2 regions of the Streptomyces sp. NPDC014889 genome follow, and region 2 is predicted to be linked to the other one. Evidence: riboswitches for the same ligand, from Rfam matches in the RefSeq annotation. Region 2 holds a riboswitch; the other holds the start of a gene.

Region 1 (4,795 bases), on a different contig from region 2:
AGACGGGGGTGGAGGAACTCCTGCGCTACGACGGGCCGGTGGAACTGGCCACCTGGCGCTACGCCACCGAGCCGCTCACCATCGGCGGCCAGGACATCGCCCCCGGCGACCCGGTCCTCGTCGTGCTCGCCGCCGCCGACCGGGATCCGGAGAAGTTCGAAGGCCCCGACGTCCTCGATCTCGGCCGACGTGACAATCAACACCTCGGCTACGGACACGGCATCCACTACTGCCTCGGCGCGCCGCTCGCCCGTCTGGAGGGCCAGACCGCGCTCGCCACCCTGCTCACCCGGCTTCCGGACCTGCAACTGGGTGCGGATCCAGCCGACTTGCGCTGGCGCGGCGGGCTCATCATGCGCGGACTGCGGACGCTGCCGGTGCGGTTCACTCCCGGTCGGTAAGTCGGAGGGAAGCCGGACAAGGCCGGAAAAGGTGCCTGCCGCCGCATCACCCCTACCCACTGACCGCCTCGAAGATGACAGAGTCTCAACTGTGTGATCTTCACGTGATCTGTGCGGCATGAACTTGTGACAAGCGATCGTCAGCGGATACTTTCACCCATCAGCGTGGCGCCGAGTCGCGGTCGTCACGCCGGTCAGCGTTGTCGCACGAAAGGTCTCCGTATGCTCTCCGGGAACGGCCGTCACCGTCGGCCCCGTCAGGCTCCGGCCCTCCTCGTCGCCGCCGGAGTGACCGGATCCGCCATCGCCATTCCGCTGATGGCCGCCGGCGGCGCCAGCGCGGCCGACGGCAACACCTGGGACAAGGTGGCCAAGTGCGAGAGCGGCGGCGCCTGGAGCGCCAACGCCGGCAACGGCTACTACGGCGGCTTGCAGTTGACGCAGGACGACTGGGAGAAGTACGGCGGTCTCGACTACGCGTTGAGCGCCGACCAGGCGAGCCGGTCCCAGCAGATAGCCGTGGCCGAGAAGGTGCTCGCCGACAAGGGTCCCGGCGCCTGGCCGACGTGCGGGCTGCTCTCCGGTCTCGGCGAGAAGTCCGAGGCGGCGAAGGTCGACACCGGTGTGGGTGATACGTCCGGATCCTCCAACTCCTCCGGAAAGTCCCTCACCGACGACCTCGGTCTGTCGAACTCGTCACAGACGCCGTCCGATTCATCCGGCTCATCCGGCTCGTCGGACGCCGCACCCGGTTCGGCCGACTCCTCCGAGCCCTCCGACTCCGTGAGCACGCCCCCCGGCACGTCCACACCCTCGCCGTCCTCGCCCGCAAAGAAGGGCAAGCCCGGTAAGTCCGACACGTCCCCCGATGTCGCCGCGAGCGGGTCCCAGTCGCCCGACACCTCGCCCTCGGCCGCGCCGGAGTCCGGTGACACGGACAAGTCGTGGCAGGTCGGCGGCACTTCGGCCCTGGTCGACACCGGGGCGCTCGGCGGCGGACGCCACCGCGGCGGCAGCGCCGTCGAGGATCTGGCCGACCACCACACGGCCGCCTCCGCCGGCCGCCACGCCGCGCGCGCCGCCGACTCCTACACCGTCCGTGCCGGCGACTCCCTCGAGTCCATCGCCGACTCCCTTGACGTCCCCGGCGGATGGGACGCGCTGTATGCCGCGAACAAGGGGGCCATCGGGTCCGACCCGAACCACATCTCCGCCGGTCAGACCCTGAATGTCCCGACCGAAACGCCCCAAAAGTAGCGGGAGTTCACGTCACACTTCGCGCCGAATGTCCCATTCGGCCAAAGTGTGGGATGAGTCTCAGAAGCCCTGATCGTCTTTGGAATTCGGCGGAGCGCATGCCTACGGTCATGACTGCTCGTCACCGCGAGCCCCGGCTGCCGCAACGCCGAATCCTGCCAGCGGCCGTACGGGAACAGTCGTCGCGTCAAGCGCCGTGGGCAGGAGCGGGGGACCCAAGGTAAGTGCCGTGCCCGGCAGTTGACCGGAGCGGCTAGGGGTGGAGCCGTGCCTCATGCGTGAGGCACGGCCGGGCAACTCAACCGGCCCGAACCCGACAGCTCACCTCGCAGGCGTCGGTGAGGGGATCCTTCCATGCTGTTCTCCAGCAAGGGCAAGCACCGTCGTACGTCCAGGACCACCCGGGTCATCGCGCTCGCCGGTGTCGCCTCCGCCGCGGTCGCCGCCCCGCTGATGGCGGTCGGCGACGCCTCCGCCGCCACCGCCTCCCAGTGGGACGCGGTCGCGCAGTGCGAGTCCGGTGGCAACTGGTCCATCAACACTGGCAACGGCTTCTACGGCGGCCTCCAGTTCACCAACTCCACCTGGGCCGGCTATGGCGGCACCGCCTACGCGTCGCGCGCCGACCTGGCCTCCAAGTCGCAGCAGATAGCCGTCGCCGAGAAGGTCCTCGCGGGCCAGGGCAAGGGTGCCTGGCCGGTCTGCGGCAAGGGTCTGTCCGGCGCCGCCTACACCGGCAGCGCCCCCGCGTCGTCGTCTGCGTCCTCGTCGAACGGTGGCTCCGCCAAGAGCACCACCACCCGCTCGACCGAGCGGCAGGCCGCCAACCGCTCCGCGACGCGTCCGGCCCCGAGCAGGACCGTCACCACGCCGACCGGCAAGAAGGTCAAGAAGGGCGACGGCGAGTACAAGGTGGTCTCCGGCGACACCCTCAGCTCCATCGCCGCCCGGCACGGCGTCCAGGGCGGCTGGCAGAAGCTGTTCGAGCTGAACAAGGACATCGTCGACAACGCCGACCTCATCTACCCGGGCCAGCAGCTCCACCTGAAGTAAAGGCCCGTCCCCGCCCTCCCTGGGCTCCCCGCCCCGGCGCGTTCCCCCCTACGCGTCGGGGCGGGGTTTTTTCGCCTCGCGCACGCCGGGGCGTTCCCGAACCTTCCCCTCCCCTTTGTTCCGGACGGGAACAATGGATACCGTCATCCTGTCCACGAGGCGGTCGGTCGGCCGGTCGCCACCGCGGGACGGTTAGGCTCTAGTCGCAGGGCTCACGCCCCGCACTTTCAGCGTCACATCCCAGAAGGAGATGCTCGTGCCGTCCATCGACGTCGTCGTAGCCCGGGAAATCCTGGACTCCCGAGGCAACCCCACGGTCGAGGTCGAGGTCGGCCTCGACGACGGCAGCACCGGTCGTGCCGCCGTCCCCTCCGGCGCCTCCACCGGCGCCTTCGAGGCCATCGAGCTCCGTGACGGCGACCCCAACCGCTACCAGGGCAAGGGCGTCGAGAAGGCCGTCCTCGCCGTGATCGAGCAGATCGGCCCGGAGCTCGTCGGTTACGACGCCACCGAGCAGCGTCTGATCGACCAGGCCATGTTCGACCTGGACGCCACCGACAACAAGGGCTCGCTGGGCGCCAACGCCATCCTCGGTGTCTCCCTCGCCGTCGCGCACGCCGCCTCCGAGGCCTCGGACCTCCCCCTCTTCCGCTACCTGGGCGGTCCGAACGCGCACCTGCTGCCGGTGCCGATGATGAACATCCTGAACGGCGGCTCGCACGCCGACTCCAACGTGGACATCCAGGAGTTCATGATCGCCCCGATCGGCGCGGAGTCCTTCTCCGAGGCCCTGCGCTGGGGCACCGAGGTCTACCACACCCTGAAGAAGGTCCTGAAGAGCAAGGGCCTGTCCACCGGCCTCGGCGACGAGGGCGGCTTCGCCCCGAACCTCGGCTCCAACCGCGAGGCCCTCGACCTCATCCTCGAAGCGATCAAGGAAGCCGGCTACGCGCCCGGCGAGCAGATCGCCCTCGCGCTCGACGTCGCCGCCTCCGAGTTCTACAAGGACGGCAAGTACCTCTTCGAGGGCAAGGACCGCTCCGCGGCGGAGATGACCGAGTACTACGAGGAGCTGGTGGCCGCCTACCCGCTCGTCTCCATCGAGGACCCGCTGTTCGAGGACGACTGGGCCGGCTGGAAGGTCATCACCGACAAGCTCGGCGACAAGGTCCAGCTCGTCGGCGACGACCTGTTCGTCACCAACCCCGAGCGCCTCGCCCGCGGCATCGAGGACGGCGCCGCCAACGCGCTGCTCGTGAAGGTGAACCAGATCGGTTCGCTCACCGAGACCCTGGACGCCGTCGAGCTGGCCCAGCGCAACGGCTTCAAGTGCATGATGTCCCACCGTTCCGGCGAGACCGAGGACGTCACCATCGCCGACCTGGCCGTCGCCACCAACTGCGGCCAGATCAAGACCGGCGCCCCGGCCCGCTCCGAGCGCGTCGCCAAGTACAACCAGCTGCTGCGCATCGAGGAGATCCTCGACGACGCCGCGGTGTACGCCGGCCGCTCGGCCTTCCCGCGGTTCCGCTCCGCGAACCAGTAGGCACGGCAGGGGCTCGGCCGCCACGGCGGCTGAGCCGCACAGCGTACGGCTTCGCCCGTCGCACGTACGTCCCCGTACCCGGTCCCGTACCGTGTCCGGGGACGTACGCACGTGTGTGCGCGGGCACGAACGGGAGGCGGGACGATGGCCGTCAAGGACCGGGACCGGTTCTCCACCACGACCAGGCTCAGGCTGCTCGGTGAGCAGACCGCGGCCCGTGTCTACCGTTCGCAGACCCGGCGCCAGGCCCGCCGCTCCCGCCTCACCGGCCGCGCGGCGCTGCTCGCGCTGGTGCTGTGCTCGATGGTGGTCGCCCTCGCGTACCCGATGCGGCAGTACGTCTCCCAGCGCGCCGACATCGCCGACCTGCAACGGCAGAAGCGGCAGGCCCAGCAGCGGGTGGAACAACTGCGCGACCTCAAGGCACGCTGGCAGGACGACACCTACGCCGAACAGCAGATCCGGCGGCGGCTGCACTACGTGAAGCCCGGGGAGACCGGCTACGTCGTGGTCGAACCGGGCCGGGCCGAGCGGTCCC
Region 2 (4,795 bases):
GTCGGCCGACGAACCGTCACCGCCCCCGAGTGCGCCGGACGCGAGGCCGCTCTCCAGGCCGCCGAGGTTCGGCAGACCGAGATCGGTGCTGATCTTGACCGTGCCGGACAGCTGCTCGACGTCCGACTTGGCGATTTTCTCTATGAGTTGCTGTGCGGTGATCTTCGGCAGGTCGGGGTCGCCGGACGCGGCGAGTGCCGGGACGAGCCCGATGGTCGCCGCGGCCACCCCCACCACCGTGACCGGGACGACGTAGCGCGCGGCCTTGCGGCGCCCCGCGCGCAGGTCGTCGGCTTCGGATCCGTTCGGTGCCATGTGTGCCCTACCTCCGTCATCGGCGGCGGCTGTCCTGCTGCACTGGGGTCTCACCCTCAGCCGCCATTCTCACCCAGATCGGTGAGGAGTGGTGTGGTCCGTGGTCTCCATCTGACCAAATCGGCCGGGCAAAAGCGTCAGACCCCGGAGCCAACTCCGTGTACGCCTGCGGTATGACACACAAAGGGCGACGCCTCCCCACCCCGTAGGGGTAGGCCTGGAGAGCGCCGCTCGGAAGGGGCCGCCGGCGGGGCGTCCGGGCAGGTCGGGGAACCGGGCGTCAGCCGGCCCGGTGCACCACCGCGTCGCACATCTGCAGCAGCGCGGCCTTCGCCTCGCACTCCCGCAGCGGCGCCAGCGCGGCCCGCGCCTCCTTGGCGTAGCGCACGGTGTCCCGTCGGGCCTGCTCCAGGGCCGGATGCTCCCGCAGCGCGCCCAGCGCCTCCGCGAGCCGCGCGTCGTCGGTCAGGTCGGAGTCCAGCAGCTCGCACAGGGCGATGTCTTCGGGCAGCCCCAGCCGGGCGGCGCGCTCGCGCAGCCGCAGCACCGGCAGCGTGGCGATGCCCTCGCGCAGGTCGGTGCCGGGGGTCTTGCCCGACTCGCGCGAGTCGGAGGCGATGTCCAGGACGTCGTCCGCGAGCTGGAAGGCGACGCCCAGCCGCTCGCCGTACTGCGTCAGCACGTCCACGACGGTCTCGTCGGCGCCGGACATCATCGCGCCGAACCGGCACGACACCGCCACCAGCGATCCGGTCTTGCCGCCCAGCACGTCCAGGTAGTGGTCGACCGGGTCCCGGCCGTCCTGCGGGCCCGCCGTCTCCAGGATCTGACCGGTGACCAGCCGTTCGAACGCCACGGCCTGCACCCGCACGGCCTCCGGGCCGAGGTCGGCGAGGATCTGCGAGGCGCGGGCGAACAGGAAGTCGCCGGTCAGGACCGCGACCGAGTTGCCCCAGCGGGTGTTGGCGCTGGCCACCCCGCGGCGCACGGCGGCCTCGTCCATCACGTCGTCGTGGTACAGCGTGGCCAGATGGGTCAGCTCCACCACCACGGCCGACGGCACGATCCCCGGCGCGTACGGGTCACCGAACTGGGACGCGAGCATCACGAGCAGCGGCCGGAACCGCTTCCCGCCCGCCTTGACGAGGTGCTGCGCGGCCCCCGTGATGAACGGGACCTCGCTCTTGGTGGCTTCGAGCAGCCCTTCCTCGACAGCCGCCAATCCGGCCTGGACATCGGCTTCGAGAGCCTGGTCCCGCACGCTCAGCCCGAATGGCCCGACGACGGTCACGAGGGGTCTCCTGTCTGCTGGTGTCTGCTGGGGATTACACGGTTTGTCGATACGTCGCTGCCCTCACTCAAGTCAGCGTATCCGGTCACGTTTCGATCACCGATATCGCCCACCTATACGGGTCAGGCCACATCACCCGACGTGACCACCGTCACGCGTCGGCCACATGGCCCATCCACGCTCACACTCGAAGTCCGATTCGCCCCTATTGGGGTTTCAATTCTCTTTAGTGGTAATTGCCCTTCGGGCACCCAAACCGTGAGTTGGGTCACTTCACCTCCTCTCCGCACCACCCCTCTCATCCCTTCACATTCCCTTTACGCCCAACGGAGTTGAGCGTTGGCGGACGCAAAGGATCAAGCACCACATACACCCCAGACCAAGGTCAAATAGGACGATGTGTGATTCCGCCACTTGTTCGGGACATGTGCTCTCGCATACGTTCCCGGCCATCGGGCGGACGCCGAATCCTGCCGCCGCCCGTCATCCCAACGACCGAATGAACCACGGCAGGAGCGGGGGACCCAGGTAAGCCGCCGGACCGGGCTCGTACGTCCTACGTCGTACGCCGCACCGGAACGGCTCGGGGTGAAGCCGCGCCCAACAGGGCGCGGCCGGGCACCTCCCCGCCCGAACCCGACAGCTCACCTCGCAGGCGACGGAGAGGAATTCCCCCATGCCTGCAAACGGTCAGCGCCGCTCTTCCCGCACCGCCCGCCTCGTCCGCACCCTCGCCGTCACCGGCACGGGCGCAGCCGTCCTCGCCGTGCCGCTGCTCGGCGCGACGAGCGCGTCCGCGGCGACCCCCGCCACCGTCCGGACGGCCGCGAGCTTCGGCTACCCGAACAACCTCGACGGCTGGATCCGCGCCTCCCTGGCGGTCATGGCGCAGAAGGGCATCCCGGGCTCCTACAACGGGATCCACCGCAACATCATCCGCGAGTCCTCCGGCAACCCGCGTGCCATCAACCTCTGGGACTCCAACGCCAAGAAGGGCATACCGTCCAAGGGCCTGCTCCAGGTCATCGACCCGACCTTCCGGGCCTACCACGTGAACGGGACGTCCTGGAACATCTACGACCCGGTCGCCAACATCACGGCCGCCTGCAACTACGCGGCCAAGCGGTACGGCTCCATCGACAACGTCAACGGCGCCTACTGACCGGACCACGGCCGGCTCCACACCGGCTGGTGCCCCGGCACCAGTGCCGCGGCACTAGACAAACAGTCGTTCGAGGACGACGGCGATGCCGTCGTCCTCGTTCGACGTCGTGACCTCGTCGGCCACCGCCTTGAGTTCGGGGTGGGCGTTGGCCATGGCGATCCCCCGGGCGGCCCACTGGAACATCGGGATGTCGTTGGGCATGTCGCCGAAGGCGAGGGCGCTCTCGCGGCCCAGTCCCAGGTGTTCGGCGGCCAGCGCCAGTCCGGTCGCCTTGGTGATGCCGCACGGCTGGAGCTCCACGGTCCCGGGGCCCGACATGGTGACCGTGGCGAGGGGCCCCACCACACCGCGGGCCGCCGCCGCCAGTTCGTCGTCGGACAGCTCCGGGTGACGCAGCAGCACCTTGCTGATGGGCGCGCGCCACAGCTCGTCGCGCCGCTCGACCCGTACGGCGGGAAGCGCCGCGTGCGGCATGCGGTACCCCGGCTCGATGAGCGTGAGCCCCTCGACCCCGTCCTGGTCGACCGCGGCGTACACCTCCCCCACCTCGGCCTCGATCTTGCCGAGCGCGGTCTCCGCCAGCTCGCGGTCCAGGGTGACCGACCACAGCAGACGGTCGCTGCCGGCGTCGTAGAGCTGTGCGCCCTGACCGCACACCGCGAGGCCCGTGGTGTGGAGGACGCCGAGCAGCTCCCGCACCCTCGGCGCCGGCCGTCCGGTCACCACGAGGTGCCGGGCGCCGGCGGCCGCCGTCCTCGCGAGCGCGGCGAGGGACCGTTCGGACACGGTGTCGTCGCCGCGCAGCAGCGTCCCGTCCAGGTCGGTGGCGATGAGGGTGTATGCGAGGGCGGCCATGATCAGAGAATACGGATGCCCCGGCCCACCGACTCGACCGGAGCCGGACGACCGCGCTTCAGGCCGCCTTTCCTCAACTGCCCTTCGGGTGAGGGACCTTCGCGCCGTGCGCGAGGCGGTACTCGACCGTGCGCCGCCGCGGTGGGCGGCCGCGGGGCGGTTCGGGCGGCGGGACGGCAGCCCGCCCGGTCGTGCTCCGCCTCAACCGGTCGTGCCGCCACGGCGGTTGGTCCGCCACAGCTGATAGAGGTGCCGCGCGCCCGGCCGCACGAAACGGGCGAGCATCGTGAGGAACGGCAGCGGATCGTCACCCGCCAGCCAGGCCAGTTCCGTGCCGCTCGCCCTCGCCGGCGCGTGCGGTGTGGTGTAGCCGCTGCGGCGGTAGGCGAGAAGGGCGGGCAGGTCGATGTTCTCCACGACGTAGCGGTGGCCGGTGCGCTGCTCGCCCTCCGGGACGGGGCGCCCGGTCAGGTCGAGGTGCATGGCACGCACGACGTCCACGCCCGACTCGCTCTCGAAGAGCCGGAACTGCGCGCCCATGCGCGGATTGAAGTCGAGGAGCTTGTACCGCCCGTCCCGCCGGTCGAAACGCAGGTCGAGGTCGACGATGCCGGTGAAGCCGATCTGCTTGATGAACCGGGCGGCGAGGTCGGCGAGTTCCGGGTTGTCGACGACGTACGCGTTCGCCGTCATGCCCGCGTGCGGCGGCCAGGAACGGACCTTGACGCCGGTGAACATCGCGAGCGGGGTGGAACTCCGGTCGAAGTAGGCGTGCACGATCCAGTCCTCGGCCTCCTCCCTCGGCAGGTACTCCTGGAGGATCACTCCGGGCTGCTCGCCCCAGTCGCGGGCCAGGGCCAGCAGGCCCTCGCGGCTGTTGATCCTCGTGGTGCCGTTCACCGCGGGGCTGCTGCGCCGCACGAACGCCTCGCGATTCTTGGCCACCACCGGGAAACGGGTCCTCTCGGCGAACGCCACGATGTCGTCGTACGTCTGCGGGAAGGCGGCCTCGGGACTCGGGATGCCGTGCTCCACGCACAGTTCGTGCAGGCCCTGCTTGCTGGCCAGGCGGCGCGGCAGGCCGGGGGCGACGGGCGGGAAGAGGAAGGGGCCCCTGAGCTCCTCCTGGTGCTCCGCGATCAGGACCGCGGCCTCCTCGTCGGTGGGCA

Evidence for each region. A riboswitch is a leader RNA that binds a small molecule or an ion and turns the genes downstream of it on or off. The one in region 2 is predicted to bind cyclic di-AMP.
Region 1: it holds a riboswitch for cyclic di-AMP, as region 2 does, so the genes downstream of both, ACF09J_RS13140 (transglycosylase family protein) here and ACF09J_RS21390 (transglycosylase SLT domain-containing protein) in region 2, are expected to answer to the same signal.

The regions. Positions count from the first base shown of each region.
Region 1 is NZ_JBIBWH010000006.1:80,896-85,690, reverse strand. It holds gene ACF09J_RS13150 (cytochrome P450) at 1-401, shown strand, start outside; gene ACF09J_RS13145 (transglycosylase family protein) at 624-1,658, shown strand; cyclic di-AMP (ydaO/yuaA leader) riboswitch at 1,841-2,008, shown strand; gene ACF09J_RS13140 (transglycosylase family protein) at 2,013-2,711, shown strand; gene eno (phosphopyruvate hydratase) at 2,968-4,257, shown strand; gene ACF09J_RS13130 (septum formation initiator family protein) at 4,402-4,795, shown strand, end outside.
Region 2 is NZ_JBIBWH010000010.1:134,978-139,772, reverse strand. It holds gene ACF09J_RS21400 (outer membrane lipoprotein carrier protein LolA) at 1-315, opposite strand, end outside; gene ACF09J_RS21395 (polyprenyl synthetase family protein) at 596-1,606, opposite strand; cyclic di-AMP (ydaO/yuaA leader) riboswitch at 2,090-2,277, shown strand; gene ACF09J_RS21390 (transglycosylase SLT domain-containing protein) at 2,283-2,768, shown strand; gene ACF09J_RS21385 (HAD family hydrolase) at 2,823-3,626, opposite strand; gene ACF09J_RS21380 (ATP-grasp domain-containing protein) at 3,828-4,795, opposite strand, start outside.